Regions from separate parts of the Bacillus sp. SORGH_AS_0510 genome, predicted to be linked through region 3. Evidence: riboswitches for the same ligand, from Rfam matches in the RefSeq annotation. Region 3 holds a riboswitch; each other region holds the start of a gene.
What was found. Region 3 has a riboswitch for S-adenosylmethionine ahead of QE429_RS07210 (methionine biosynthesis PLP-dependent protein). Riboswitches for the same ligand answer to the same signal wherever they lie in the genome.
Positions count from the first base shown of each region.

Region 1: linked by a shared signal. The riboswitch ahead of QE429_RS05225 (methionine ABC transporter ATP-binding protein) and the one ahead of QE429_RS07210 (methionine biosynthesis PLP-dependent protein) in region 3 are both predicted to bind S-adenosylmethionine.
Region 2: linked by a shared signal. The riboswitch ahead of mtnW (2,3-diketo-5-methylthiopentyl-1-phosphate enolase) and the one ahead of QE429_RS07210 (methionine biosynthesis PLP-dependent protein) in region 3 are both predicted to bind S-adenosylmethionine.
Region 4: linked by a shared signal. The riboswitch ahead of QE429_RS21860 (sugar ABC transporter substrate-binding protein) and the one ahead of QE429_RS07210 (methionine biosynthesis PLP-dependent protein) in region 3 are both predicted to bind S-adenosylmethionine.

Region 1 covers NZ_JAUTAU010000001.1:977,860-985,367, reverse strand. Annotated here, with positions in the region: gene QE429_RS05235 (MetQ/NlpA family ABC transporter substrate-binding protein) at 1-717, opposite strand, end outside; gene QE429_RS05230 (methionine ABC transporter permease) at 737-1,411, opposite strand; gene QE429_RS05225 (methionine ABC transporter ATP-binding protein) at 1,401-2,414, opposite strand; SAM riboswitch class I at 2,556-2,661, opposite strand; gene QE429_RS05220 (ABC transporter permease) at 2,848-3,993, opposite strand; gene QE429_RS05215 (ABC transporter permease) at 3,994-5,106, opposite strand; partial or broken gene QE429_RS05210 (ABC transporter ATP-binding protein) at 5,125-6,064, opposite strand; gene QE429_RS05205 (sensor histidine kinase) at 6,251-7,360, opposite strand; gene QE429_RS05200 (response regulator) at 7,363-7,508, opposite strand, start outside.
Region 2 covers NZ_JAUTAU010000001.1:3,697,483-3,704,990, reverse strand. Annotated here, with positions in the region: gene QE429_RS18915 (carbon-nitrogen family hydrolase) at 1-679, opposite strand, end outside; gene QE429_RS18910 (pyridoxal phosphate-dependent aminotransferase) at 800-1,978, shown strand; SAM riboswitch class I at 2,057-2,164, shown strand; gene mtnW (2,3-diketo-5-methylthiopentyl-1-phosphate enolase) at 2,241-3,452, shown strand; partial or broken gene QE429_RS18900 (2-hydroxy-3-keto-5-methylthiopentenyl-1-phosphate phosphatase) at 3,453-4,125, shown strand; partial or broken gene QE429_RS18895 (methylthioribulose 1-phosphate dehydratase) at 4,119-4,749, shown strand; gene QE429_RS18890 (1,2-dihydroxy-3-keto-5-methylthiopentene dioxygenase) at 4,967-5,500, shown strand; gene QE429_RS18885 (aspartyl-phosphate phosphatase Spo0E family protein) at 5,864-6,106, shown strand; gene QE429_RS18880 (ZIP family metal transporter) at 6,131-6,862, opposite strand; gene QE429_RS18875 (electron transfer flavoprotein subunit beta/FixA family protein) at 7,447-7,508, shown strand, end outside.
Region 3 covers NZ_JAUTAU010000001.1:1,423,374-1,430,881, forward strand. Annotated here, with positions in the region: gene QE429_RS07200 (bifunctional homocysteine S-methyltransferase/methylenetetrahydrofolate reductase) at 1-1,638, opposite strand, end outside; gene metC (cystathionine beta-lyase) at 1,641-2,828, opposite strand; gene QE429_RS07210 (methionine biosynthesis PLP-dependent protein) at 2,828-3,940, opposite strand; SAM riboswitch class I at 4,085-4,199, opposite strand; gene QE429_RS07215 (polysaccharide biosynthesis protein) at 4,643-6,472, shown strand; gene QE429_RS07220 (sugar transferase) at 6,508-7,122, shown strand; gene QE429_RS07225 (DegT/DnrJ/EryC1/StrS family aminotransferase) at 7,144-7,508, shown strand, end outside.
Region 4 covers NZ_JAUTAU010000001.1:4,291,511-4,299,018, forward strand. Annotated here, with positions in the region: gene QE429_RS21845 (alpha/beta hydrolase) at 1-732, opposite strand, end outside; gene QE429_RS21850 (ABC transporter permease) at 913-1,914, opposite strand; gene QE429_RS21855 (sugar ABC transporter ATP-binding protein) at 1,916-3,418, opposite strand; gene QE429_RS21860 (sugar ABC transporter substrate-binding protein) at 3,493-4,605, opposite strand; SAM riboswitch class I at 4,734-4,841, opposite strand; gene QE429_RS21865 (MFS transporter) at 5,053-6,267, shown strand; gene QE429_RS21870 (cold-shock protein) at 6,641-6,841, opposite strand; gene yfkAB (radical SAM/CxCxxxxC motif protein YfkAB) at 7,026-7,508, opposite strand, start outside.

The DNA of each region.
Region 1 (7,508 bases), 450 kb from region 3:
GTTTTCTGTTTTGACAGCCACGATATTGCGATAGGAATCTAGCATGTTTTCTAGTGCTAATGCATCAAGCAGATTCATTTTTGCAGCTAATGCGAAGTTTCCTGGTACTGCTGCTAAATCCACACTGTCCACCGACCGAGGAAGCTGACCCGCTTCAATCGCTTGGAACTTTAGTTTTTTCTTATTTTCAACAATATCCTTCTCAGATACTTTCAACGGATCGGCACTCTCGTTGATTGTAATTAAGCCTTCATCGCGAAGTGTATTTAAAGCACGTGCTGCGTTTGTTGGGTCATTCGGTAAAGTTACGGTCGCTCCGTCCTTTACTTCAGCCAATGATTTGTACTTCTTAGAGTAAAGTCCCATTGGTGCTGTTGGTACAGAAATCAATGCAGACAGCTTCATGTTGTTTTCCTTCGCAAAATTCTCTAGATAGATAGAGTGCTGGAATAGGTTTGCTTGGATGTCCCCATTATCTAATGCTTTGTTTGGCTGAATGTAATCGCTGAATTCTACAATTTCAACTTTGTAACCCTTCTTTTCTAACCCTGGAACAATTGCTTCCTTCAACATATCGCTATACGGGCCAGCAGTAGCACCTAATTTAATGTCCTTTGATTTTGCCTCTGCTTTGTCCTTGCTGTCAGAACTGCTGCCGCAAGCGGCTAACGCACCCACGACTACTACTAAAATCATTGCTAAAAACCACTTTTTCATGACCTTTTCCTTCTTTCCTTTATCTTCTTTTATCTACAACTTTGGCAACAAAATCACCAAGCAGTTGAATAACCTGAACTAAAATAATTAATATTACGACAGTGGCAATCATGATTGTATTGTCATAGCGATAATATCCAAAGCGAATCGCTAAATCGCCAATTCCTCCGCCGCCGACTGTACCAGCCATTGCCGAAAACCCTATTAAACTAATAAGGGTTAACGTAATACCCGATATGATTCCTGATCTCGCTTCAAGAAGCAAGACATCTTTTATAATCATGGTTGGCGTTGCGCCCGCCGCAATCGCTGCTTCAATGACCCCTTTGTCAATTTCCCTTAATGCGGTTTCGACAATCCTAGCAAAGAATGGAATCGCCGCCACTGAAAGTGAAACACTTGCGGCAGTTGGTCCAATCGTCGAACCAACAATGAGGTTGGTTAATGGTATAAGCGCCACCAGCAAGATAATAAATGGAATCGAACGAATCAAGTTCACCAAGAATCCCATCGTTACTTGAATGAAGCGGTTTTGTAAAAACAAGCCTTTGTCAGTAACAAATAACAGGATTCCTACTGGAAGGCCAATGACGATGGAAATCGCTAAGGATATCAGAATCATGTAGATCGTTTGTAAAAAAGCTGTATTGATATCAGGGATGAGCTCCACCAGATGCTGAAAATCAATGCCCATTATGTAACACCTCCACTTGTGCCGCACGGTCTTCGATGTATTGAAGCGCCGAGGAAACTTCCTCCTTCGCACCTTTCAGTTCCATAATGAAAATGCCCAAAGGCAATTCTTGTATATATTCAATCGAACCATGGAGGAAGTTCCCTTTTAGACTGAATGTCTGCAACATATCGGAAATGACACCCTCTCCGGCGACTTTTCCTTTAAATAACACCTTGATGATAGGACCATCACAGCTAGACAGGATTGATTGCGGAATGTCAAAGGAAACCACACTATCAATAAACTCTTTGGTGAGTTCCGCTTGGGGATTAGCAAATATGTCGTAGACCGCACCCTCTTCAATGACTCTGCCGTCTTGCATGATCGCCATTCGGTGGCAAATTTCTTTCACTACATCCATCTCATGTGTGATGAGAATAATCGTAATGTTAAGCTCCTTGTTGATCTTTTTTAATAGATTCAAGATCGACTTGGTTGTGGTCGGATCGAGTGCGGAGGTTGCCTCATCACATAATAAGACTGTTGGATTATTGGCGAGTGCCCGTGCAATCCCTACCCGCTGCTTTTGTCCTCCGCTCAGCTGGGCTGGGTACACATCGCGCTTATCCGCAAGTCCCACCGTTTCTAGTAATTCCATCACACGAGTGCTGATTTGATTCTTCGGATAGTTAGCCGCCTTCAGTGAAAAAGCAATATTCTCATACACGGTTTTCTGACTGATGAGGTAAAAGTGTTGAAAAATCATGCCGATCTTTAATCGGGCTAAGCGTAGCTTCTCCCCTTTTAAAGAAATAAGGTCCGTCTCATCGACAGCAATGCTTCCCGAAGTCGGCCGTTCCAATAGGTTGATGCAGCGGAGCAACGAGCTTTTCCCTGCACCAGAGTAGCCTACGATGCCATAAATCTCGCCTCGTTGAACATTTAAGGAAACGTCATCGACTCCCTTGACCGTGCCATTTTTCGTTTTATATTCCTTTGTTAGATGACGAATTTCAATCATAACGAGGACCTCTCTTTCTAAATAAGCGATATTTTATGTTTTTTCCTTTCTCCAATTAACAAGGGAGAAATAGTTGGTTTTTCCATAAAAAAAATGCCCCTTTCATCTGAAAGGAGCATCGAAATACAAACAATTATTTCAAGCTTATCTTTCAGAATGAAAGTCATTCTGCTGGAATTGGCACCTTCCCAATTAGGGGGTTGCCGGACGTCATAGGGCCAAGTCCCTCGGTCGCTCTCGATAAGAATTATTAGTTTTTTTTAACATTTTTGATATTACTAATCTAGTTTTATCTTGTCAATCCTCAGAAAATATTATTTTACTATTGTAAGTGTTTCCATTATTATCAAATCAACTATTTAGGTACTCTAAAAAATTTTTTTGGGGACAGTCCCCCGGTGCGCTAAAGCGCCGGGGGACTGTCCCCGCTCTACTAGATAAAGTTCTGTGTCGTGTTGTTCCTGCTGAACCGATACACGGCGATGAGGAAGAAGGCCGCGGCAAAGGCGAATAGGATGATGTAGTGTAGGTACAGGCTGCTGAAGCTGCTTCCTTCCTGCAGTTTCGTTAGAGTGTCTAATGTCCAGCGCTGCGGCAGGAATTCTGCGATTTTTTGCAACGCTTTCGGCATCACTTCCACAGGCCAAAAACAGCCGGAGAGCATAACCGTTGGGATGATGACTAAGTTTTGCAATGCACTCGCAGCATTCCGGCTGTTGGCAAAAGAGATAATCACCAATGACAACCCGACCGAAATCAAGGAGAAAAGGATCATGACAAAGGCCGCTTCCCAGAAAGATACGTTCACGCCCATATCAAAAACCGTTCTCATGATTGTTAGCGTAATTAACATCTGTACGGTCATAACGATCATATTCACGACCACATTCGCTAGTAAAAACTTCCTGGCATTGATTGGTGTCGATAGTAAACGGTAGTAGGTCCGCTGTTCTTTTTCCAAAAGAATGATTTCTGATAGATTCACAGCCGACATCAGCATAATCATAATCAAAAAGCCGATCGTTTGATTGGTCATATACTTATTTTTCGATGCATCCTCCACCGAATGAGTCGCAAGCTTATAGTGGCTTTGCTGATAGTCCGCCACCATCTGCTCGAACAGCGGCTGATTCCCCTCTGCTGCTCGGCTGATGGTTGCTAGATTATTAATATATTGATATAAATACGATTTCACGAAGCCAGTCACGGCTGCCCCTTTGATGGAGCTAATCTCGATATGATTAGGCGAACCCTTCAGCACGCTTTCCGAGAATCCTTTTTCAAAGGTAATTACAGAGTCCAGCTTACCGGATGTCACCCGTTCCTTTCCCTGTGCGGTGTTCACCTCGGAAACCTTTACATTCTCTAGCCCTTTGAGAAATTCAATCGTATGGTCCGTAATCTCACTTTTATCTTGATTCACGACGCCTATTGCAAGGATTGGTGTTTGCCCCCCTCCATAGGCAAGCAGCGCAATGAAAATCCCAACCAACGGCATACAGAGAAACATGATGATGTTTTTCCGTTTGCGAAACGTCATACGTAAGGTGTTTTGAATTATCCAGAGGATATCTTTCATTTATAGCCCCTCCCTTCTTTTTAAAGAAATAACTGCTACTAGTAAAAATAGGAGTGACCCAGCCAAATTAATTGAGATTGCAGGGATGGCCGCAGAAAGGTCATTCGCATAGATTAATTTCGTTAAGCCGTTGTTCATCCAGGTAAGGGGAGAAAGTTCCGTAATAAATTTGAAGAAACCCTCAGGATTCACAATTCTAAAATAAGACCCGCCAAAGAAGGAGGACAACTGGGCAACGAGTGTAATGATCACTTTTGGAGCAGCATGTGTTTTGGACAAAAAGCTAATCCCAATCCCTAGGCTCACTGCAAAAATAATCTCCGTCAAGAGTACCAGGTAGACCATCCCTTCATGATCGCCCCAATTCGCATCGAATAACAGCTTGCTCAACTGAACCACGAGCAAGGCAGATATGCTGCTGCTAACAAGACTTCCAAGTACTTTTCCGATAAAAATGTCACTTTTTCGAATCGGAGAGGCAATCAGACGATTTGCCGTCCCTCTCACACGTTCCTCCACAATTAACGAACTAGCTGACATCGCCCCGTACAAGATAATCATTGTCGTGATCACTATCGCATAATAGTCCATCGAACTCGGTTGCTTATCAGGTTGAAGCGAGGTTTCTTTGATAAAATTCCCGTTGCTTTCTTCGGAAAAAGCAATGGCCATCTTATCCGGCGCCGCCTTCATGATTTCAGTGGCAATATTGTATCGGTCGACATAGGCAGAAAGCATGCCTTGAAGGATATTTGCTTCGATGCTGTTGCTATTATTGAGAAAGAGCTGAAGCCCCTCATCTGTTACCTTTACGTAGCCGTCCACTTTACTTTGCTGCACGTCTTTTTTTGCCTTGGGTTCATCGGTGGCTTTTTTAAAATGAACGCCCGACTTTTTAACCTCCGTGATGAAGGGCTGGAAGTTCTCTCCCTTTGTCGTATCTGTGTATAACACGTGGATATCATCCACAGGAAGACTCGTCGTAAACGTATTCGACAGGGCGGTTCCCAGGACAAGCATCAAGACAATCGGAAAGAGGAGCATGAAAAACAAGGTTCTTCTGTCACGGAAATCTGATTTGATTTCCTTCCAAGCAATACTGAAAATGTTCATGGTCGTTCCCTCCTTTCCTTATTGGTCCCGTAAATTCCTGCCGGTTAACGTTAAAAAGACCGTCTCTAGGTTTGGCGCTTTTTCCTGCAGCGAACGGATTTCGATATGCTCGCTCATAAAGTGCTCAATGATGTGATTTAAGTTGTTAACGCCGGTATCCGAGTTAATTTTAATAATGTTTTCATCGATTGAAACCGCTTCGACCCCTTTAATTTCCTTAATGGCTTGAACGTTCACGTGTTCCGTTGATTTGACCTCTATCCACAAATCCTTTGTATTGGTGATGATTGATTTCAGCTGTTCCTTCGTGCCTTCTGCAATGATTTTTCCATGGTCGATAATAGCAATTTGCGTGCAGATTTCTTCGACTTCCTCCATATAGTGGCTCGTGTAAATGATCGTACAGCCCATCTCATTTAGCTTGCGGACCGAATTGAGGATGTAATTACGCGATTGTGGGTCGATGCCGACCGTTGGCTCATCCATGATAATCAGCTTTGGTCGATGGGCAATGGCACAGGCAATATTTAGGCGGCGTTTCATCCCGCCGGAAAAACTTTTCGGATAACTTTTATGGCGATCTTGTAATCCAACAAATTCTAAGGCCTCTTCGACCCGTTCCTTTAATTCCGCTCCGCGCAGGCCATACAGACCAGCAAAAAATTTCACATTTTCATAGGCCGTCATGTCCTCGTAAATGGCGAGGTCCTGCGGCACCATTCCAATATTCATTTTGGCGTATCGACTGTGTTTGGCCGTATCCTTACCGAGAATGGAAATCGTCCCCTCGTTGCTGCGTAAGAGGCCGGCAATCATGTTAATGGTCGTACTTTTCCCCGCCCCCATTGGATCCGAGGAACCCAAATATTTCTCCTTCTTTCACGGATAAGCTCATATGGTCGACAGCAATAAAATCACTGAATTTTTTCGTTAAGTTTCTAATTTCTAACACGTTCATCCTATTCACCCCTGCTCCCTTGTATAGTTCAAGTATAAAAAAAAGAATGAACCTGCATAAGTGCAATCGTTCATTCTTTTTACATGAGAATCTTCATGTTTTGCTTGTGAAATGATCATGGTGACTGGTTGGGCAACGTCGTCTTATATGAAAAACTTCACGGCGGTAGGTTCTGAGCTAAAAACCTCATGCTTGTGTGATCGGCAACAGAGTCGTGACCGAAAACCCATGCGTACTATCCACAATGATTTTACCATCCACAGAAGCCGTCCGTTCCTCCATCCCCATAATCCCAAGACCCTTCTTAATCATCTCCGTGCCGACGCCATTATCCTTCACTTCAACACGGATGATTTTGTTTAGTACTTTAACATCCACAGAAACCAGTGTTGCACCTGAATATTTCATGGCATTCGTTAATGACTCCGTGACATTCTCATGGATAATTTTCCATTGAATCGGCGTGATGTGGTCTAAATTTCCCTCATAGGTTAGGACGGTCTTGATGGATTGCTTCGCGTTGAAATCATCGAGCAAAAGCTTCATCCGGTTTATCCCCACTTGTTCGGTCGGCGGCTTCATATTTTTCAACGTCATGCGAATCTTCTCAATCCCCTCCTTGGAGATGTTGATGGCGTTTTGCAAGAGCTCGGTGGCTTTTTGCTTGTCGCTCTCCATCAAACGTTTGGCTGCCTCCATTTGAAAAAGAGCCCCCGTCATGGAGTGGCCGATTTTATCATGAATCTCCTGTGAAATTCGATTCCGTTCCTCTAATTTAAAGGTGTATTCCGACTGGCGGATGTATTCGGTATTTTCATTGATATTCTTCGTTAACCTGTGGAGCGTTTTTCGCATCGTATCGATCTGGGCTTCATTTTTTTCCAGTTTCTCTTGATACAGGTGTGCCATGGTAAAAATTAAAAAACAAAGAATCGTCACTAAGCTGTAAATGGGCTGGAGTTCGACCTTTATGTAAAGGATGGGAACCATGGATACAATCAACAGAGTGAGTCGGCTATGGACAAATTCGGCTGCCAGTTCAATAATTGCAAGCGGTAGGAACAAGCAAAATAAGGGTAATACAAGAACATAGGAAAGGACCGAGAGACCGATGGTGAGTATTAGCAACACCCGTTTGACAGTGTAATTTTTAAAGATATACATCGTAATATTTAGACAAAAGTACAGTAAAAAGGTGAGGACCACCCATGAGAAATGATTGATTTCTCCACGGATACAAGTAACCGCGATATACACTAAAAGACTAACCTTAGTAAAAATCATCCAAAGTTCCATCTTTACTCTACTTTCCCCGTCAGATAGTAAATCGCGATTTGGGTGCGGTGCTCCAGTCCCGTTTTATTTAGGACCGAGGTGATATAATTGGCGACCGTCCCTTCAGAAATAAACAATTCCTTTGAGATAGTTTTGTTGGAATAGCCTT
Region 2 (7,508 bases), 2.3 Mb from region 3:
CAGCTTCAGCGATGACCTCACCCCAAGGATCAATTATCATACTGTGCCCGGCAAATTTGTTATTAGGATCGCTTCCAGAACGATTACATGCAATTACATAGCATTGATTTTCAATGGCACGAGAAATTAGCAAGGCTCTCCAGTGAGTTAGGCGAGGTTTGGGCCATTCCGCAACAACAAATAGCGCCTCAGCCCCCTCTGAACTATGAGCTCGGATCCATTCTGGAAAACGAATGTCATAACAAATAACCCCAGCAAACGACTGATTGTCTAATTGGAATAAGCCTTTTTCTGTACCTGCCTCTAAGTAAAGGTGCTCATCCATGAGCTTGAATAAATGCAATTTACTATATTGGTGGATCAATTGGCCTTCTTTGTTAATGATGATCAAAGTGTTTTTTACTCCGTTTTCATTATGGTTTGCAACGGATCCTCCCACGAAATGAACTTGATACTTTTTAGCTGACTCCTGTAGAAATTGTATCGTTTGTTTCGCTTGCTTATCTGCAATTTCATCAAGTCGTGTTAAGTCATATCCGGTAGTCCAAAGTTCAGGTAAGACGAGAATGTCAGGTTTGGTTTCCATTGCCATTTCGATTAGTCTTTCTGCGGCAAGATAGTTTTCAGTTGGATTACCAAAGGCGATATCCATTTGTATACAAGAAATATTTAATTTCAAGGAATTTTCCCTCCGGTTCGAAATATCAGAATTTTTTCTTTACAAGCTGTTATAAAAGTTATATCATTTGTGACTAGAATTTCAACAAAAATTTGTAAAGAGTTAGCAGGTGAGAGAGTAATGAAACAATTTCCACCATCAGAGCTTTTAAATAGTCTGCCAAAACAATTTTTTGCAGGCCTTGTAAAGAAGGTTGGTGAGTATATTGCCGAAGGGCATGACGTTATAAATTTAGGACAAGGAAACCCTGATCAGCCAACACCGGAACATATCGTGTCCAAATTACAGGAGGCGGCAGCTAACCCGATCAATCATAAATATTCTCCGTTTCAGGGGCATAGATATTTAAAGCAGGCTGCAGCTGATTTTTACTTTAGAGAGTATGGCGTAACGATCAATCCTGATAAGGAAGTGGCTATCCTTTTTGGGGGCAAAGCAGGACTTGTGGAGATTCCTCAATGTTTGTTAAATCCGGGTGATACCATTCTTGTACCCGATCCTGGCTATCCGGATTATTGGTCGGGGGTTGCACTGGCAAAAGCAGACATGGTTACAATGCCATTGAGGGAGAAAAATGCATTTTTACCTGACTACAACGAACTTTCTTCCGATACGTTATCAAAAGCAAAGGTCATGTTTCTGAATTACCCTAATAATCCTACTGGTGCTGTTGCCACTGAAGAATTTTTCATAGAAACAGTGAAACTAGCAAACGATCACAATATTTGTGTTGTTCATGATTTTGCTTACGGTGCCATCGGTTTCGACGGTCATAGACCAATCAGTTTCCTAGAAACCGAAGGGGCAAAAGAAGTAGGAATCGAGATCTACACACTATCTAAAACCTATAATATGGCGGGCTGGCGTGTTGGTTTTGCTGTGGGGAATGAGAGTGTGATTTCAGCGATTGAACTTCTTCAGGATCATCTTTATGTAAGTATATTTGGAGCTGTTCAGGAAGCAGCAGCTACTGCCTTAACTGGGTCTCAAGATTGTGTAAAAGAATTAAACGAACTGTATGAACGCAGAAAAGGTGTGTTAATTAACGGTCTACGTTCGATTGGGTGGGATGTGAAAGCGCCTAACGGGTCTTTTTTTGCATGGCTTAAGGTACCAGACGGGTACACATCCGCACAATTTGCTGAAATCCTGCTTGACCAAGCACACATTATGGTTGCACCTGGTATTGGTTTTGGTGAATTCGGTGAGGGCTTTGTTCGTGTAGGGTTATTATCATCCGAAGATCGGTTGGCTGAAGCTGTCAGAAGAATTAGTTGTTTAGAAATGTTCAAAAAATAGGTTGACAAATGTTTTTTTTCTTGCGATAATCCAAAATAAAGTTTTACAACTTAAAAATGTGAATAATTACGAATCGTTTTCTTATCAAGAGCAGGTGGAGGGAAAAGCCCTATGAAGCCCGGCAACCGACTTAACTAAAGTTAAGCACGGTGCTAATTCTTGCAGCAACTGGCTGAAAGATGAGAAGATGTTAGTTTCTTGATGCTAACCTCTTCTTTTCGAAGAGGTTTTTTATGTTTTTTTTGAAGGGAAGTTGAAAAGAATGACTGAAATTATTGCTACATATCTTGTACATGATGAAAATAATCCTGAAAAAAAAGCCGAGGAAATAGCCCTTGGATTAACCGTTGGTTCTTGGACCAACCTTCCTGAACTCGAACAAAACCAACTGCGTAAGCATAAGGGCAGAGTCGTTTCCATTGAGGGGAAAGATTGGGAAAAAGAGGGTCAGGCGATTATACGAATTGCTTATCCAACCCTAAATTTCTCTAATGATTTACCAGCGATTCTAACCACTGTTTTCGGAAAATTATCACTAGATGGAAAAATAAAATTACTAGATTTACAGTTTGATGATGTCTTAAAAAGTCATTTCCCTGGTCCTAGATTCGGTATCGAAGGGATTCGAGAAAAAATAAACGTTTATGATAGACCACTAGTTATGAGCATTTTTAAAGGAGTGCTTGGTAAGGATATTCACTTTTTAGCAGAGCAGTTAAAGCAACAAGCTCTAGGTGGAGTGGATTTAGTCAAGGACGATGAAATCCTATTTGAAAACGCGCTTACTCCTTTTGAGCAAAGAATAACAGCGGGGAAACAAGTCTTAAGAGAGGTCCATGAAGAAACCGGGCACAGAACCCTATATGCAGTAAACCTAACAGGAAGAACATCACAATTGAAGAATAAGGCAAAAAAGGCCGCTGAACTTGGTGCCGATTTATTATTATTTAATGTGTTCTCTTATGGATTGGATGTTCTACAAGAGTTGAGAGAGGACAATGAAATTGGGTTGCCGTTAATGGCTCATCCTGCTGTTAGCGGGGCATTGACCTCTTCGCCGGAATTTGGCCTTTCCCATTCCTTGCTTCTCGGGAAGTTGCTTCGTTATGCAGGTGCTGATTTATCCCTTTTCCCATCACCATACGGAACGGTTGCGCTAGAGAAAACTGCGGCCCTTTCAATTGCAAGTGAATTGACAATAGAGGATGTTTTTAAAAAGGCATTTCCAGTACCATCAGCAGGAATTCATCCTGGATTGGTTTCCTTGTTAATCCGTGATTTTGGTATTGACTCAGTGATAAATGCAGGTGGCGGCGTTCATGGTCATCCAGATGGTGCTCGTGGGGGAGGTCTTGCCTTCCGCCAAGCTGTTGATGCAAATCTGCGAGGATTGACATTAGCAGAAGGGGCTAAACAGTATGATGAACTAAAAACTGCGCTAAAGCTATGGGGAAATGCTGAGGTGACGGTATAGATGGCAAAGCCGGTTATTTATTGTGATTTTGACGGGACTGTTACTGAAAGTGATAACATCATTGCCATAATGAAAAAATTTGCTCCTCCCGAATGGGTGGAAATTAAGGATTTAATTCTATCGCGACAGATTTCCATTAATGAGGGTGTAGGGAAATTATTTTCCTTATTACCTAGTGATAAGAAGAAAGAGATAACGGAGTTCGCAATCGAAAATGCAAAAATTAGACCTGGTTTCAAGGAGTTTGTAGCTTTTGTGCGTGAAAAAGGGATTCCACTCTACATTGTAAGTGGCGGGATAGATTTTTTTGTTCATCCAATCTTGGCAGAATACGCCCCATTTGATGGAGTCTATTGTAATCATTCGGATTTTTCAGGAGAAACAATCAAAATTCTCTGGCCGCATGAATGCGATTCCTATTGTAACAATGATTGTGGTTGTTGTAAGCCAAGTATAATGCGTAAACTGAACCATCCAAATGAGAGTTTCAAAATCGTAATTGGCGATTCTGTAACGGATTTAGAGGCGGCTAAACATGCGGACTTTGTTGTTAGCAAGGGATTTGCTTCAGGAAAAATGTATGGAATGGGGTATTAACCATCAAGGGTTTCATACTTTCTTCGATTGTATCGAGGAAATCAATAAAAGAATTGAGGTGGGTGAACTATGTTAAAGGAAAGATGGGCAGAATTAGCCGATATTAAGGATGAATTGGCAGAGAGAGATTGGTTTATGGGGACAAGTGGAAACCTTGCAATTAAGGTGAGTGATCATCCGCTTCAATTTTTGGTAACAGCAAGCGGAAAGGATAAACGCAAACGGACATCTGAAGACTTTTTACTTGTAGATGAATTTGGTCGTCCTGTAGAAGAGACTCATTTAAAACCGTCGGCAGAGACACTACTTCATGTGGAAATTTATCGTAAAACCAATGCTGGTTGTAGCTTACATGTTCATACGATTGATAATAATGTCATTTCAGAGGTCTATGGTGACCATGGTGAGGTTACCTTTAAAGGCCAAGAATTAATTAAAGCCTTTGATAAATTGGGAAGAAGATGCAGTTTTAAAAATACCGATTATTCGTAATTTCGCACACATTCCTACACTGGCAAATAAATTTTCAGAGCATGTTTCCGAAGATAGCGGAGCCGTATTAATTCGGAATCATGGAATCACAGTCTGGGGTCGGAATGCATTCGAAGCGAAAAAAATACTTGAAGCATCCGAATTTCTATTCCGTTACCAATTACGATTGCTCGAACATAAACCATACCAATTATTTAAAGTAGTCTAAAAGAGAAGGCAAGTTTAAAGTCCTGTGTTGATTTGACACGCCTGTTGATTGGAGCAGAAGGCGCGAAGACTCCTGTGGGAGTATGGTTCAGGGGAGACCCCGCAGGCGCGTTTCTCCGAGGAGGCTCGCCGAAACACCCACGAACCGCTCGCGCCTGATGCGGAAATCAACAGACAAGTTGACAGGAACAAAAATAAAAAAGTGAGGCTGATTTATAATGGCGTATATTACATTTCAACAGAAAGATGATCAAATTCATGAGCAGGAGGCAGTTGCAAGCTTCTTAGAAAGTCAGGAAGTCATTTATGAAAATTGGGATATTAACAAACTCCCTGCATCATTAGTAGAAAAATATCTTTTAAGTGATGAAGAAAAAGAAGAGATTTTAAATTCTTTCGAAGCTGAAATTGCCGACATTTCTGCGAGACGGGGATATAAAGCACAGGATGTGATTTCATTATCAGAAAACACACCTAATCTGGACGTATTACTTACTAATTTTAAAAACGAGCACCATCACACTGATGATGAAGTTCGTTTTATCGTAAGTGGTCATGGTGTTTTTGTCATTCAAGGAAAAGATGGAGAGTTTTTTGAAGTCCATTTAAATCCAGGTGATTTAATCTCAGTTCCAGAAAACACAAGACACTACTTTACATTAGAAGAAGATAGAAAGGTTGTCGCGGTAAGAATTTTTGTCACAACAGAAGGCTGGGTTCCAATTTACGAAAAGGAAGAAGTAAAGCAATAAGAACAAAAAACTGGCTGCAGATGCAGCCAGTTTTTTTATCCAATTAGTTTGAGATTGGAAGTATTTTGGTAAAATGTTATTGGGTGTATTATATAGCGAACAAAAATACAAATACTGGTTCATAACTTTTCTCTATTATCTTATTATTTCTATTTTTTGTCAAAAAGTACCCTGAGGTTTAAGGAAATAATTGTCGTAAATACTTGAAAAAAACATAGGAAATTGTCGAAAAGCGAAAGAATTAGAATGTTTTGTCTACTTTTGCGAATGTATTTACTTTTATAGAAATTCTTGTCATAATCTTTCAAGTAGTTAACTTTTTTAGTGTATTACAGTAAAAGGGTACTGAGTAGGAGGATAACATTGTACAAGGATAGTAATAACCAATATGAAATGATTGAACAGATCAGGGCCAAAAGGGAATTAATGATAAATAGTGCAAATACGCTAGGATATACAAGTGAGGAAACAATAAAATACAGCCAGGAACTAGATGAGCTAATAAATGCGTACCATAGAGAAATGGGACAAGCTTCTAGGCCAAATGAAGAAGTAAAGATTGCATTTAAACAAATGATCATGATTTGGCCTAAAGTTTTAGTTTAATGGCATTGATGTGAACTACTTCTATTAATATATATCAATGATTAGAACCATAAGTAGAAGCCCCATTATAAAAGCATAGGTTGATACCCGCTCATTTCCATCTCCGTGACTTTCGGGAATTAATTCTTTATAGATGATAAAAAGCATCGCACCTGCCGCAAAGGAAAGGCCGTATGGAACAAGGCCTTGAACATATGACGTTAATAAATACCCTAATAATGAAGTAACAATCTCAATAGCGCCCGTTAAGGTTGCAATAATGAAGGCCTTCCATTTACTTATTTGCTGATTGATTAAAAAGAGAGCGACAAGAAGGCCTTCAGGAGCATTTTGGAACCCGATTGCCAGTGCTATTAAATTGCCAGTATCTCCTTCTGAAGAAGCATAGCTAACACCTACAGACAAGCCCTCCGGGATATTATGCAGAGTGATTGCTGAAATAATTAACAGAGCTTTTTCATCAAATTGAATGCCACTTTTAGTATGCTGCAAATCAATATGCGGAATATTTTTTTCAAGAAGAGTTAGCACACCAACCCCTAACCACACTCCAACAAAGAGTGAAATAAAACCTCCATACTTGAGAGCCTCCGGAATTAGGCCGATCGTAGAAGCAGCCATCATAATTCCAGCGCTAAAGGCTAATAATACGTCCTTCCACCGATGTGTTATTGAATGGTGGATAAACAATATTATTAATGCCCCAGCCCCTGTTGATAAGGCAGAGAGAACACTTCCGAATATTACCTCAGTCATTTCTTTCCTCCTTTTTTATTTTCATCAGAAAATCTCCATTTTTAGACATGACTGTGATTTTTATCATTGTTTATATCCCAATATTTCATATAGTTATATTAGTACTATTTAAAGACATACTCACACCATGATTAACTCCATATTTTACCACAATTAGTTATGACATCAACTTATTATTATTTTTACCTACGCCTTTGAATCTACACAAAATTAGTTATGCTGCACATCTTATCCAAATTTTGATGACTTTTAGAAAGAGGCTTTGTTAAAGAACAGTGTTGATTTATACATCCTGTTGATTGGAGCGGAAGGCACGAAGACTCCTGTGGGAGTATGGTTCAGGGGAGACCCCGCAGACGCTTGCGTCGAGGAGGCTCGCCGAAACACCCACGAACCGCTCGTGCCTGGAGCGGAAATCAACAGGCAAGTTTAACAGAGCCTAGAAAGAAAATAAAGAAAACCACCATTGTTTGGTACTATGCTTGTGTTACGGTTCATATATCCTTAATAAAAGCATTTTTTATAACCAAAGTAAGCAAACGCTTTCAACAATCTTAGTCTATATGGAGGAGGGAAAGTCCTACATGCACATTGTCGTATGTGTCAAACAAGTACCCGATACAAAAATCATTAAAATCAACCCAAA
Region 3 (7,508 bases):
ATCGGCAATTTTAATTCCCGGCACTTCATTATGAAGGAATTCGGCATTTTTACTACTTGTTAGCGGCATGAGCCCAATATAAATAGGTGCTTCAAGATGTTTCGTATTTTCATAGATTTCTATCAGCTTCTCTTCTGAAAAAACAGGTTGAGAGATGAAATAATCGGCACCGAATTGGATTTTCTTCTCTAACCGCTTCACAGCTTTCTCCAGCGAGCGAACATTAGGATTAAAGGCAGCAGCTACACTAAATGCCGTTTTTTGCCCTAAGTCCTTCCCTGAAAAAGACAATCCTTCGTTTAATTGCTTAATCATTTGGATTAATTCGAAGGATGACACATCATATACGGATGACGCTCCCGGGAAATCACCTACTCTTGCAGGGTCTCCAGTAATCGCAAGCACATCATGTAGTCCAAGTGTATGCAGACCCATTAAGTGTGATTGCAAGCCGATAATATTTCGGTCACGACAGGCAATATGAATGAGCGGACGCATTCCTAGTTTTTCTTTCACTAAATATCCCAGCGATTCATTGGATATCCGAACCGTTGCAAGTGAATTATCCGCTAGAGTTATGGAATCAATCCCAGCTTCTTTTAACACTTTTGCTCCTTCGAAAAACTTCGTTGTATCCAGCTTTCTAGGAGGATCTAATTCTACGATTACCGACGGCCTTTCCTTGACGATTTCCTGCAGGGGAGCAAGCTCTCGTTTTACCACAGGAGGATCCAAGATGATCTGCTTTGGTTTTAATTTTACTATTTTTTCAGTAACTGGAATACTGTTCTTTAATTCTACCGCAAAGCCTCGAATATGGTCTGGCGTGGTTCCACAGCAGCCACCCAGCAACCGTACCCCCTGGTCCCTGAAGGCTTTTGCTGAGCTTCGGAAATAGTCTGCATCTCCCTCATAGTGAAATTTACCGTCCGTGTAAGCAGGGAGGCTGGCGTTTGGATAGGCAGAGAGAAAAGCATGGTCAGGTATTTCAATCTGTTCCAATGCTAAGAGCATGTGATGTGGTCCAAGCCGGCAATTAAGGCCAACTACATCAGCACCGAGTCCTTCAAGTCGTTTTAATGCGTCATTGACAGGCGTTCGATTCTGCAAAAATCCTGGCTCCTGATGAGAGACTTGAGCGATAATCGGCAGGTTGGTTTCCTTTCTCGCAATGGTTAAAACTGTTTCGAGTTCCTCTAGATCGTAAAAGGTTTCAAGTATCAAACCGTCTACTCCCTCAAGAAGAAGGCAATATAATTGTTCACGGAAGCTCCGCTTTAATTCTTCAATGGTAATAGAATCCGGCTTAATTCCTCGGTTCCCGCCAATAGTTCCGAGTACGTACGAATGACTTTGGACGGCTGCTTTTTTTGCAATCGCGACTGCCGCACTATTAATCTCCTTCACAGAATCCTCCAAACCATATCGCTGCAGCTTTAAATAATTGGCCGCATACGTGTTGGTCTGAATAACATCAGCACCCGCGTCGATATAAGCTTGATGAATCGTTTGGATATGCTCTGCCTGAGAAAGATTTAGCTCTTCTAAACAGCTATCCTTTCCATATGAATGCAATAAAGTACCCATGGCTCCATCGGCTATTAGGATTTGATTTTTTAATTTCTCTAAAAAACTCATTGCTATTCTCCCCGCTCGAATACTAGATGACTACTTCTTACTTTCTCAAACGCCTGTGAAAAATCTTTAATTAAATCATCTGGATTTTCCAAACCTACCGAAAGACGAACTAGGCTATTGGTAATCCCGCGTTTTTCTCTTTCTTCTTGTGGCATAGCGGCATGAGACATTTTTGCCGGGTAAGAAAGAATGGATTCGACTGCACCAAGGCTGACAGCGAAAACAGGGATTTCCACATTGGCGAGGAAGGTTCGAAGTGCATCTTCACTCTCTAATTCAAAAGATAGGACGGCTCCAGGCCCCACTGCTTGTTTTTTCTGAATGTGGTATTGTGGATGACTTTCAAGCCCTGGATAATGGACCTTTTTGACAAGCGGATATTGATTTAAAAACTCTGCAAGTTTAATAGCTGATTTCTGTGATTGCTCCAAACGAACATGAAGTGTTTTTATCCCTCTTAGTACGAGCCAGGCATCTTGGACACCCAATATGGCACCAAATCCATTCTGTAAGAAGCCTAATCTTTTCGCCAAGTCTTCATCCTTAACTACAGCGAGTCCGGCAACGACATCACTATGTCCTGATAAAAACTTCGTTGCGCTATGGAGGACAACATCAGCCCCTAATTCCAATGGCTTTTGGTGAGAAGGGGTAAGAAAAGTGTTGTCGACAAAAGTTAAGGCACCCAATTCCTTTGCAAGACTGCTAATGTCCTTAATATCGGTTACTTTCATCAACGGATTGGAAGGTGTTTCAATGTAAAATGCTTTAGTATTCGGTCTCACCGCTTGCTTTACTTCCTCTAAATTGGTCATATCCACAAATGTATGTTCAATGCCGAAGCGGGTAAGTACCTGTGTAACCATCCGGAAAGTACCACCATATACATCCTCAGTAATGACGACATGGTCACCAGCAGAAAGCAGGAGGAAGGCTGTTGAAATGGCTGCCATACCAGATGAAAAAGCAAATCCTTTTACACCGCCTTCCAGTTCAGCAATCACATCTTCCAAGGCTTCCCTTGTTGGATTTAAGCTTCGACCATAATCGTATTTACCGAATTGATCGAAATCAAATTGGTGGAAGGTGGAAGCATGCTGAATGGGGACACTTACTGCGCCTGTAGTCGGATCCACTTTATGCTGATTATGAAGAAGCCTCGTTTCAAAGGTATAGTCTTCGTGAGCCATTATGCAGTCACCCCTTGTTTCACATTGGCAAAAGCCCTGGTTAAGTCTTCAATTAAATCTTCTGCATCTTCAATCCCTACGGAAAAACGCAATAATCGATTGCAAACACCAGCTTGGATTCGAACCTCTTCAGGGATGTCGGCATGTGTTTGTGTGGCAGGATACGTTATAAAGCTTTCTGTTCCACCGAGACTTTCTGCAAAAGTAATGAGCGATAATCCTTGCAGGAATGGATTCACCCAAGCTTCATCTTTCACACGGAAAGAAACCATTCCACCGCGTCCAGGATAAAGAACATCTGTCACATCTTCATGGTTAGAAAGAAACTCGACCACGGTTTTTGCATTTTTTTCGTGCCGTTCCATTCGAAGAGACAAGGTTTTCATTCCGCGCATTAACAGCCAAGAGTCGAACGGGCTGAGTACGCCTCCTGCTCCGTTATGATGAAATGCCAGTGCTTCACATAGTTCCTTCCCTTTAGCGACAATTAACCCTGCAAGTACATCATTATGACCACCTAAATATTTGGTTGCACTATGAATGACGATATCAGCACCAAGCTGAATCGGCTGCTGTAATAGGGGAGTATAGAAGGTATTATCAACAATCAATAGAATTCCGTGCTTCTTGGCAATTCTTGAAACCTCGGCAATGTCCGATTGCTGCATTAGTGGATTAGTAGGTGTCTCCAAAAAAATAGCTTTCGTTTGAGGCGTAATCTTACCCTCGATTTCTTCCGGACAACAGGTATTAACATATTGAGTTTGTAATCCCCACTTTTTAAAGCCTTGCTCTAATAAGCGGTAAGTTCCCCCGTATAAATCTTCGCTTACCAACCATTCATCGCCTGATTGAAACAGAGAAAGAATCGTGAATATAGCAGCCATTCCTGAACTGCAGGCAAATCCTTGATCCCCAGCTTCTAAATCAGCAATCGTTTTTTCTAGGAGCTGACGTGTTGGATTACCGGTCCGACTGTAATCAAACCCTGTTGATTGCCCAATGCCTTCGTGTCGATAAGCAGTGGAAAAATATACAGGCGGGTTTACAGTACCTGTTGCAGTCTCACTACGGTTTCCAATTTGGGCTAATTTTGTATCAATTTTGTACATAACGTTCACTCCTTTTATTAATGGTTGAGGGGGAATGGTTTTCGCTTTGGTGATTTAGTGCTATAAGGTACTAAAGCTTATAGGTAAACAAAAAAGCCTTCTTATAAGAAGAAGACTTTGGTATGTACGACACACTTGTCATTCTTCTTATCTTGCAAATTAGTAATTTGCAGGACTTAGCACCTTTTCAATGAACATGGGTCCATTGAAGGTTGCTGAGGCGTCGCAGGGCCATTCCCTCAACCTCTCTTGATAAGAAATCAATTATTTAGATTATTTATAAAATTTACTACAGTTTAGCGGGGGTGTCAAACTTTTTTTTGGTAAGTTTAAGAATGGTTTTACCAGTAAAAATTAAAAATTATTGAATTGACATGTTCTGTATAAAGAACTATTATAATTGATATAGACTCATTTTGAGAACGTTTCGAATAGATAAGTTATTTCAATAAAATTTCAGAAAAAATTTTACAACATTTGTTCTATATTAAGAACAAATTTAAAGGTGTTCTCCTTTATGGTGATGTCTCCTATCCAATATCAATGGAGGCACTCGGTCATGCTGTGGGCCTAAAGCCTTAGACGCAAGTCGTCGGTAGTGTGATGTGAGGGCAGGTTAGATGCCTGAAAAAAAGACTTAAGTATATACCCTTTTAAAGAGTATATACTTAAATCTTTTTTCAAATAAAGGGGAGGAAACGAATGACCTATAAACAAAGATTACCACTATTTGTAAGTGTAGATTCTTGTATTGTTCTTACCGCAATTTTCTTTAGTTACTTTCTAGTAAACGCTACCCTCGAAGTGATAACCCTCCCAGCTGTGTTTAGCTCTATTGTTATTTTATTTTGTCATCATTATCTTTCATTTAAATTCAAGTTATATAAAAAAGCCTGGGTGTATGCGAGTGTGGGAGAATTAATCAGTATAGTGAAGGTGGAAACTATCACGATTATGATTGCTGCACTAGTACAACAACTAATATTTCATGAAACATTTACTAGGTTGCTAATTGTTACATGGCTGCTTAACTTGACATTTATAGGAGGTATCCGTTTTTGTTGGAGAGCCCTTCAAGATACTTTCATGCAAAAACATGATAATCAAAAGAGAACACTCATTGTAGGGGCAGGATCTGCAGGAATGATGGTAGCAAGACAACTGAAAAAGAATAATGAATGCAACTTATTACCGGTAGGCTTTATTGATGATGACGAAAAAAAGTATAAGCTGGATATTTTGGGAATACCAGTCCTTGGTGGGGTGGAAAAAATTGAAGAAATAGTAAAACGACAAAAGATCGAAAATATTGTTATTGCTATCCCATCATTAAATAAACAGCAGTTAAATAAGATATTTTTAGAATGTGCTAAGACAAGTGCTAAGACACAAATCCTCCCTCTTCTAGAGGACTTAATGACAGGGAAGGTGTCGGTTCAACAATTTCGTGACGTTTTAGTGGAAGATTTATTAGGTAGAGATCCAGTGGAGTTAGATATTAATAGTATTGCAGAGAATATTACAGATAAAGTTGTCCTGGTTACAGGAGCTGGTGGATCAATAGGTTCTGAAATTTGCCGGCAATTATCTAGCTTCACCCCGGAAAAGTTGATATTAGTAGGGCATGGTGAAAATAGTATTTATACAATTGAAATGGAGTTAAAAGAAACTTATAAAAATTCAACAATAGATTTTATTCCCGTTATTGCGGAGCTACAGGATGAAAAGAAAATGATGGCAGTCATGGAGGAATATCAACCGGAAGTTGTTTATCACGCTGCCGCACACAAACATGTCCCACTTATGGAAAATAACCCTGAAGAAGCAGTGAAAAATAACATCATTGGCACAATGAATGTAGCTAAAGCAGCAAGCTGGCATGGAATTAAAACATTTGTCATGATTTCTACTGATAAAGCCGTTAACCCAACTAGTGTGATGGGAGCAACCAAAAGGCTTGCTGAAATGATTATCCAGCACTTGAACAGAGAAAGCACTACAAAATTTGTTGCTGTTCGTTTTGGAAATGTTCTTGGGAGCAGAGGGAGCGTAATTCCACTCTTTAAAAGCCAAATTGAAAAAGGGGGACCTGTTACGATTACACACCCTGATATGGTTCGGTACTTTATGACAATTCCAGAAGCTTCAAGGCTTGTACTACAGGCAGGGGCTCTAGCAAAAGGAGGTGAAATCTTCGTCTTAGACATGGGAGAGCCTGTAAAAATTGTTGATTTGGCCAAAAACTTAATTAAGCTTTCCGGTAATTTAATTGATGATATAGGTATTGAGTACACAGGGATGAGGCCGGGTGAAAAATTATTTGAAGAGCTATTGAAAGATGAAGAAGTCAATGAAGATCAAATCTATCCGAAGATATATATTGGTAAAACATCTGACCTATATATAAGTGAAATCGAGGAGCTTATTTCAACCTATGCCCATCTAAATAAGTACGAACTAAAGAAGAAACTCATAGAGCTTTCAAATCATAAGGTTATGCATCCAAGTACATTGAAGAAAATATCGATTTAAAAAATGTTATGAATTAATTATGGGGAAGTGAGTATGTGAAGAGAATGTTAGATCTACTTATTTCTTTGTTATTGTTAGTTTTGTTTTCTCCCATTTTTTTAATGGTGGCTATTTTAGTCAAATATAGACTTGGTTCTCCAATTCTTTTCAGACAACAACGCCCTGGATTGAATGGGAGACCTTTTTTTTTATATAAGTTTAGAACGATGAATGATAGGAAGGACAAAAAGGGCGTGTTACTTCCTGATGAGCAGAGATTAACTTCAGTTGGACTATTTTTAAGAAAGTTCAGCCTAGATGAGCTGCCACAGTTATTGAATGTGTTAAAAGGAGATCTCAGCTTAGTAGGTCCCAGGCCATTATTAATGGAATATCTCCCTCTTTACACTGAAGAGCAAGCGAAAAGGCACTTGGTTAGGCCTGGTATAACAGGTTGGGCGCAAGTTCATGGGCGTAATGCAATCACCTGGGAAGAAAAATTTAAGCTGGATGTTTGGTATGTAAAACATCATACCGTATTACTAGATATCAAGATTTTACTATTAACCATAAAAAAAGTAATCCGCCCTGAAGGTATATCTGAGGCTAATCATGTTACTGTTTCTCGATTTACAGGAACAAGCATAAAGGATAAAGAGGGGCATGGCTGAAAAATATAGGGGGTGTATGAATTGTTGCATACAACCACGGAGCGCAGAATTTTTCTTTCCTCACCTCATATGAGCGGCAGGGAAATGAAATTTATTAATGAAGCATTTGAATCCAATTGGGTTGCTCCACTCGGTCCCAATGTAGATGCATTTGAAATGGAAATGGCAAACTATATAGGAATAAATGGGGCCGTAGCAGTTAGTTCAGGAACCGCAGCAATCCATTTGGCACTTTCTCTCTTAAATGTTCAAAAAGGAGATATTGTTTTTTGCTCAAGTCTTACATTTGTAGCAAGTGCAAATCCAATCCTATATCTAGGCGCTGAGCCTGTGTTCATTGATTCGGAAAGAGATACGTGGAATATGTCACCTAACGCATTAAATGA
Region 4 (7,508 bases), 2.9 Mb from region 3:
TTTGATGAACTGTAATGTTTCTTCTATTATGAATGCTTGATCATTATCCAGTGTTGCAACATGATAGCTGTCCTTCATCTGATGAATTTCTTTTACAGAAGAGCGAATACCTTCATAAATCATTTGTGAATTATTCGGCGGCACCACATGATCCTCTACCGAAACAAAAATTAGTGCCGGACAGGTAATTTTGTGAAGGTCTTCTTTTATCTGATCCATTAACATTAAGATTTCCTTGATGGATTGAACAGGTGTCTTTTCATAAGCTAATTCCTTCACATCCGCTTTTTTAATATCAGACCCAATCGCATCTAAAAACCTTACACCTTCTAACGAACGAACAGGGGCCATTTCCGGAATGTCCACAGCTGCGTTAATTGGAATAATCGCTCGAATCTCTGGATATTTTTCGGCCATGTATAAAGTCAATGTGCCCCCCATCGAAAGGCCAGTGACAAAGATTGTATCGCAGCGTTCTTTTAACCATTGAAATCCTTCTTCAATGGAAGAAATCCAATCCTGATAGGTAGTTTGCTCCATTTCTTCATAGTGGGTTCCATGACCTTTGAGCCTCGGTCCGCACACCGTATATCCAGCATTCGCGTAAGCCTCTCCTAATGGCCGCATACTTTGAGTTGTACCTGTAAATCCGTGTGATACTAATATTCCAACTTTATTTCCTTCGAAGTAAAAGGGTTCTGCACCTTCTAATATTGGATAATTGCTGGTCATATTCTTCCCTCCATCACATTATTTTTCCTCACTTAAGAATGTATTCGCTTCCATATAATAATTACCTCCCTGTGAATAACATATTTTCTAGTGGATATTGTTAATAAAAAGCGCAACATTTGTTGATATCCTTAATCAAAAAATATAACCTATCCACAGGCGTGAATAGGTTACCAACAATTATTTTTGCTTGTAATAGGTAATTGCTAAGGCAAATGCCAGTACGGTACCTTTTACAATATCCATTGCATAGTACGGCACCGACATCATAACGAGACCATTCTGAAGGATACCGATTAATACGGCACCAGTAAATGTCCCAAATGCATTCGGCTTACCTGCACCCAGGACTGAAAATCCAATAAAAGCTGCAGCAACAGAGTCCATAAGGTACGGCGCACCGGAATTGATTTCAGAGGTCATAACCCTTGAGGCAAGAACAATCCCACCAATGGAAGCGAATAATGCTGAAAGTAAATATGCTGCTATTTTATATTTATTAACTGGAATCCCTGAAAGTCTAGCTGCCTCTTTATTACCGCCAATTACATACATGTAACGCCCATGTTTGGTATAGGTCAGAAAAATATGCACTAAAATGACTGTGATCGCCATGATGATAATAATCCATGGCACTGCTCCAATTTTTGCAAAGAATGGACTAATTAAGCCTGTTGCCATAGAGCCATCGGGCAATACCATGTTTTGAGAAACTGTTGCCCCTTTTGTATAAGTTAGAGCCGTGCCTTGGATGATAAACATAGTCGCCAAGGTCATCAGCATGTCCGGAATCCGCAACTTTACAATCATGAAAGAGTTTAAAGCCCCTACAAATAAGGAAGCCGCAATCGCAGATAGAACCGCGACAACTGTATTTTGCGAAAACCAAACAAACATTGAAATAACAATAGCATTCGATAACGAAGCTACTGAACCAACGGATAAGTCGAAGCCATCGACAGATAATGATATGGTAATCCCTATAGCTATAATCGTCACTATCGATATTGATCGAAGAATATTGACAATATTACCTCCCTGAATAAATGAAGGATTGGCTGCTGAAAAAATTAGAATAAGTGCAAGAATCGTAATAATCGTCCCGTATTTATATAAGAAATGAAATAGTTCAAATGCCTTTTTGGTTGGGGTCTGATTCTTTGTTGAAATATTTGTCTCCATTTTACCTGCCCCCTGTGGAATAATATAATAGTTCTTCCTCGTTTGTTAGATGCGTCTCAAGTTCCTTTACTGACTGACCATCATATAAAACATAAACCCGGTCAGTTATCCCCATGATCTCCGATAACTCTGATGAGGCATAAATAATGGATTTCCCCCTGCTCGCTAGCTCTGTGATCAGTTCAAAGATATCCTTCTTCGCTCCTATATCCACGCCTTTCGTGGGTTCATCAAAAATATAGACATCGGCTTCAGCAACCAGCCACTTTCCGATCGCAACCTTCTGCTGATTTCCCCCTGATAGATTTTGAACCTTTGTTTCTTCAGATGGAGTTTTGATTGCAAGTCGGTTAATTAACCCCTTGGCAATTTCTTTTTCTTTCTTTCTATTAATAAAGCTAAAAATATTTGTAAAGCTTCCTAAGTTGGCTGCAGTCAGATTGGATTCCACTGATTCAAGGACAAGAATCCCTTCTTTTCTACGTTCTTCGGGTACCAATGCAACTCCGTTCTTTACGGCATCATAGGGGCATTTCAAAGATATTTTGCTTCCATTTAAAAGGACTTCTCCCCCTGTAATTTTTTCAGAACCAAACAACGCCTTGCAAAGTTCTGTCTTACCAGCCCCGACCAGTCCTGCCACACCGACGATTTCTCCAGACTTAACATGTAAATGTAAATCTTTAATTTTATTCCGATCTGATAATCCTTTTACCTCAAGAACCGTGTTTTCGATTCTAGTATTCTTTTTTGGAAACTGTTCCTCAAGCTTTTGGCCAAGCATATACTCCACCACTTGACTTTGGGTGGTATCCGAAATCTTCTCTTTTACAACAAATTCCCCGTTTCGCATCACAGTAATGTCATCACAGATTTCAAATATCTCTGGTAGACGATGGGAGATAAAGATAATCCCGACATTTTGCTTTTTTAAATCGCGGACAATTCGAAAAAGCTCCTTCGTTTCCGTATGACTAAGTGGTGCAGTCGGTTCATCAAGGATCAGGTACTTACAGTCATTCGAGACGGATCGGGCAATTAGAATCATTTGTTTTTCTGCAAGAGAAAGTTCACTCACTAGCTTCTTTGTAGATAGAGTGATATTCATATCAGCTAAGACTTGAGCTGCTTTCTCATGCAGAGCGCTCCAGTTCATCCACTGTTTTTTCCCCATTCGGTGAACCGTGTCCATCAACATAATATTCTCGGCAACGGTTAAATTCGGAATCAGTGCTGTATCGACTTCTTGATATACAATTTGAATGCCTGCGTCCTGTGCATCCTTTGGAGATCGAATGTTCAAGGTTTCTCCATTTAGAATAATCTCACCACTATAGTGATCATAAGCTCCAGAGAGAACCTTCATAAGAGTCGATTTTCCTGCACCATTAGCTCCAATCAATGCCTGAATCTTTCCTGTTTCTGTTGTAAAATGAACCTGATTTAAAGCCTTCACGCCTGGAAATTCTATCGTTATATTTTTCATTTCCAATGTCGAACGCATGAGTATCATCCCCTCTATCAAGCAAACACTCTCTTAATCAATTGATAAAGAGAGTGCTTATAATAAAAAAGTTATTATTTATAATGCTTCTTTAACGTCTTCATCCAATCTTCTTCAAATGCATCTGACTTACCCCAACCAGAAATGATGTTTGATAGATTGACCATGTTCACAGGATCCTTAGACTTTTGAAGATTTTCTTGTGAAACTAGTGATGCTTCTAAATCATATGTTTTCGGTGTTTCTTCACCTGCTAGCTTTTTAGCAAGCAATCTCATATCAACTGCACCAATAAGCTTCGGATCAACTGCAGCTGTATATTTCCATGCACTACCTTTTCTTTGAATCTCTTGTAGGTCCGCATTCGAAACATCGATACCATAAATTTTTACTTCTTCCCGACCCGCTTCTTTTAGTGCACGTGCAGCTCCGATAGCAAAAGCATCCCAAGTAGCAAAAATGGCATCCAGTTTTCCTTTTGGATATTTATTTAACATAGCGGCAACTGCGTTTTGTGTTTGCACACTTGTATCTGCAGCGGCAACTCCAAAGCGTTCAACTTCTTTAATACCTGGGTTTTTAGACAAGACATCTTGGTACACTTTATTACGTCTTACCATTGGCGGGAAACCGTCTACCCAAAGGTATGCAATATTGGCTTTCCCCTTTGTTTCCTTCACAAGCTGATCTAATGCTAATGTTGCTAATGCTTCATCATCTTGAGATGTAAGTGTTACACCTTCAACTTCAGCCAACTTTGGATTGGAGTCAAACGCAACTACGCTTTTTCCTTTTTCAACAATTTTCTTCACGTCGTTCACTGTCGCATCATCGTCACCATGAGAAATCACGAAACCATCATAATCCTGATCTAAAGCTTGATTAATGGCATCATGGAATTTTGCTGTATCACCGTTAGCTGTAAATACATCTACTTTTAAACCTAATGCTTCTCCCTCTTCTTTAGCTCCTGCTAAGAATTGAGCTGTATGATCGTCACCGCCAATTTTACGGATGACTTTAATCTTTAATTGATCACCTTTAGTAAAGACCTCTGGTACTCCTTCAAGGGAAACATTTTTATTTCCACTTGCTTTCTTCGCTTCTCCCCCAGATGCACAGCCTGTGAGCAATAGGCTTGCAGCTAATGTAGATACAAGCACACTTTTAAATAGATTTTTTTTCATGATAAAAGCTCCCCCTTTTTGTTTTCCTTACCAAACTAAATTATTCCCATCGGAGAAGTTTTCTTTTAGGTAAAATAAAAAACCTCTCCAGAAAAGAGAGGTTTCATCGCAAATTAAGGACTACTCCTCTCTTATCTCTCAAAACAATAAATGTTTTGCAGGATTTAGCACCAATTCCATGTCGGAACGGTTGCTGGGCGTCATCGGGCCAGTCCCTCTGCCACTCTTGATAAGAGAACGTATTGTTGATTTAAAGTATTAAACTAAATTTAAACTCACATTAACAAGTTGTCAATAGTATTTTTAATATTTTTAATAAAGTAATAACTTTCTTCTTATTTTATTAAGGAGATACTACTAAAAGTTATTCCTTTATTCTCCTAAGAAATTTCGGTATGATTATATTTAGGGAAACGAAATAAACTAAAGAAAGAAGTGTTACCATCCATGAATAAGCAGGAAAGTGCAAAGCGTAATTTACTGATTATGTGGTTTGCCAACTTCTTTGTAGCAGGAAGTATGACGATGGTCATGCCGTTTATTTCGCTTTACATAGAGACATTTGGGGACTTTTCAGAAAAATATGTCCAGCACTGGTCAGGCATTACTTTTGGAATAACATTCGTTTCAGCCTTTCTCTTTTCACCTGTTTGGGGAAAGATTGGTGATCGGTATGGACGAAAAAAAATTCTAATCATATCTGGATTAGGGATGGCCTTTTCCATCTTCTTAATAGGGTTTGTTCATTCTGTCTGGCAGTTGCTTGTGCTTCGGTTTTTCATGGGCTTTTTCTCAGGGTTTATTCCGATGTCACAGGCATTCATCTCTACTCAAACACCAAAAGAGAGTGCCGGCCGCGTCCTAGGTACACTACAAACGGGAAGTATTACAGGTTCGTTGTTAGGACCTATGCTCGGAGGAATTTTAGCCGATACACTCGGCTATGCGACCACTTTTAAATGGACATCTATTTCCATATTTGTATCTGCAATGCTTGTAATCGCAACAAAAGAATTTCTGGTAGAACCACCAAAGGGGGCCAAATCTCATTATTCCAGTAAAGAGGTCATTAAACATATCCTACGAAATCCGGTTTTATTAACGGTACTCCTTATCTCTGCACTTGTTCAAATCGCCCATTTCAGCATTCAACCTATCTTGTCATTGTTTGTGAGTGACTTGCATGGACCAGATAATGTCGCCTTTTATTCCGGAATTGCTTTTTCAGCTGCGGGTCTTGGTAATTTATTGATGTCGCGAAACTGGGGAAAAATTGCCGATAAATATGGGTATATCAAAATATTAGTCATCCTTTTATTTTTGGCAGGAATTGTCTACTTACCAGGAGCGATTGTGACAAGCCTTTGGCAGCTGGTCATTATCAGGATTGCCTTAGGTGTGACCATTGGCGGCATCATTCCTGTCCGTATCGCCTATATCCGTCAAGAAGCCCCAATTACTATGCAAGGGGAAGTCCTTGGCTATAATAATAGTTTACGATTCCTCGGCAATATCATTGGACCGATGCTAGGTGGCTTCCTCTCAGGCTACTTCGGATTTTCTGCTGTCTTTATCAGCACGAGTGCCTTATTAATAGTTAGTGGTCTAATTTTGCTCGTATCAGTGCTGCGTCATCCTAAGCTTGTTAAACATACAGCTTAATTACTTATTCAATATACAAAAGTTACCAAAATCTTTATCGAAATAAATTAGGTTATTCCCAAAATATATGATACAATAATTCTACCATTTGAATTACTGTTTCATTTGTGTGCCCTACTCATTTCATGAGTGGGGTTTTTGTTATGTCCTTTTTTTAAAATGGCCGCTCTAGGCACGAGCGGTTCGTGGGTGTTTCGGCGAGCCTCCTCGACGCAAGCGTCTGCGGGGTCTCCCCTGAACCATACCCCCACAGGAGTCTTCGTGCCTTCCGCTCCAATCAACAGGATGTATAAATCAACACGGTTCTTTAACACAGCCTTTGAAATAAAAAAAACAGACTCTAAATTAGAGCCTGTTTTTTTCAACGTTGTTATTAAGCTTTACGAACGTTAGAAGCTTGTGGTCCACGTTGACCTTGCTCAACGTCAAATGTTACTGATTGACCTTCGTCAAGAGATTTGAAGCCTTCGCCTTGGATAGCTGAGAAGTGTACGAATACATCGTCTCCACCTTCGCGTTCGATGAATCCAAAACCTTTTTCTGCGTTAAACCATTTTACTTTACCTTGTTCCATGTGTGTTTCCTCCTGCTGTGTGCTTTTGCACACATTGTGGTACTATCCTTGCACTCAGTGATCATCAAGACGAAAAGTTTATCTTATACTATCCTTTACACCGAACAAAAATAATTCTTACTTAGTATAACATTTTACAATCGTATTTGCAAGAAGACAATAAAGAGCGTCCTTTAAACAGAGCTTAATCTTTTGAAATATTGGCTTGCAACTTGGTAAAATCAAGGTCCTGATAATAGCTATTCTTAACCAAGATATTTGGACCTAAGCACGAAACAGCCGGACAATGACAGCTTAATTCCTTCGCTATACCTGTGTTTTGCCAGGCTTGATAGGCCTCTTCAAGTGGGGTTGTTTGGATATTTCCTAAAGGAGGTGTATCTCCGAAGTCCGTTACAATAATATCACCGCTAAATATGTTCACATTCAACCGAGAACGACCATCTGGATCATTTCTGACGGTTACATTTTTACTCTGATAAAGCCTGTTTAAAAGGTCCAGATCCTCCTTGTTACTGCTGCATGCATAGAATGGCAATGTGCCAAACAGCATCCAAATCTTCTCATCTCTAATGTCCAGCAAGTGATGGATGGCTGATCTAATTTCATCCAAAGATAAAGTTTCAAGATTGCTAGCAAAGTCACTTGGATACATTGGGTGCACCTC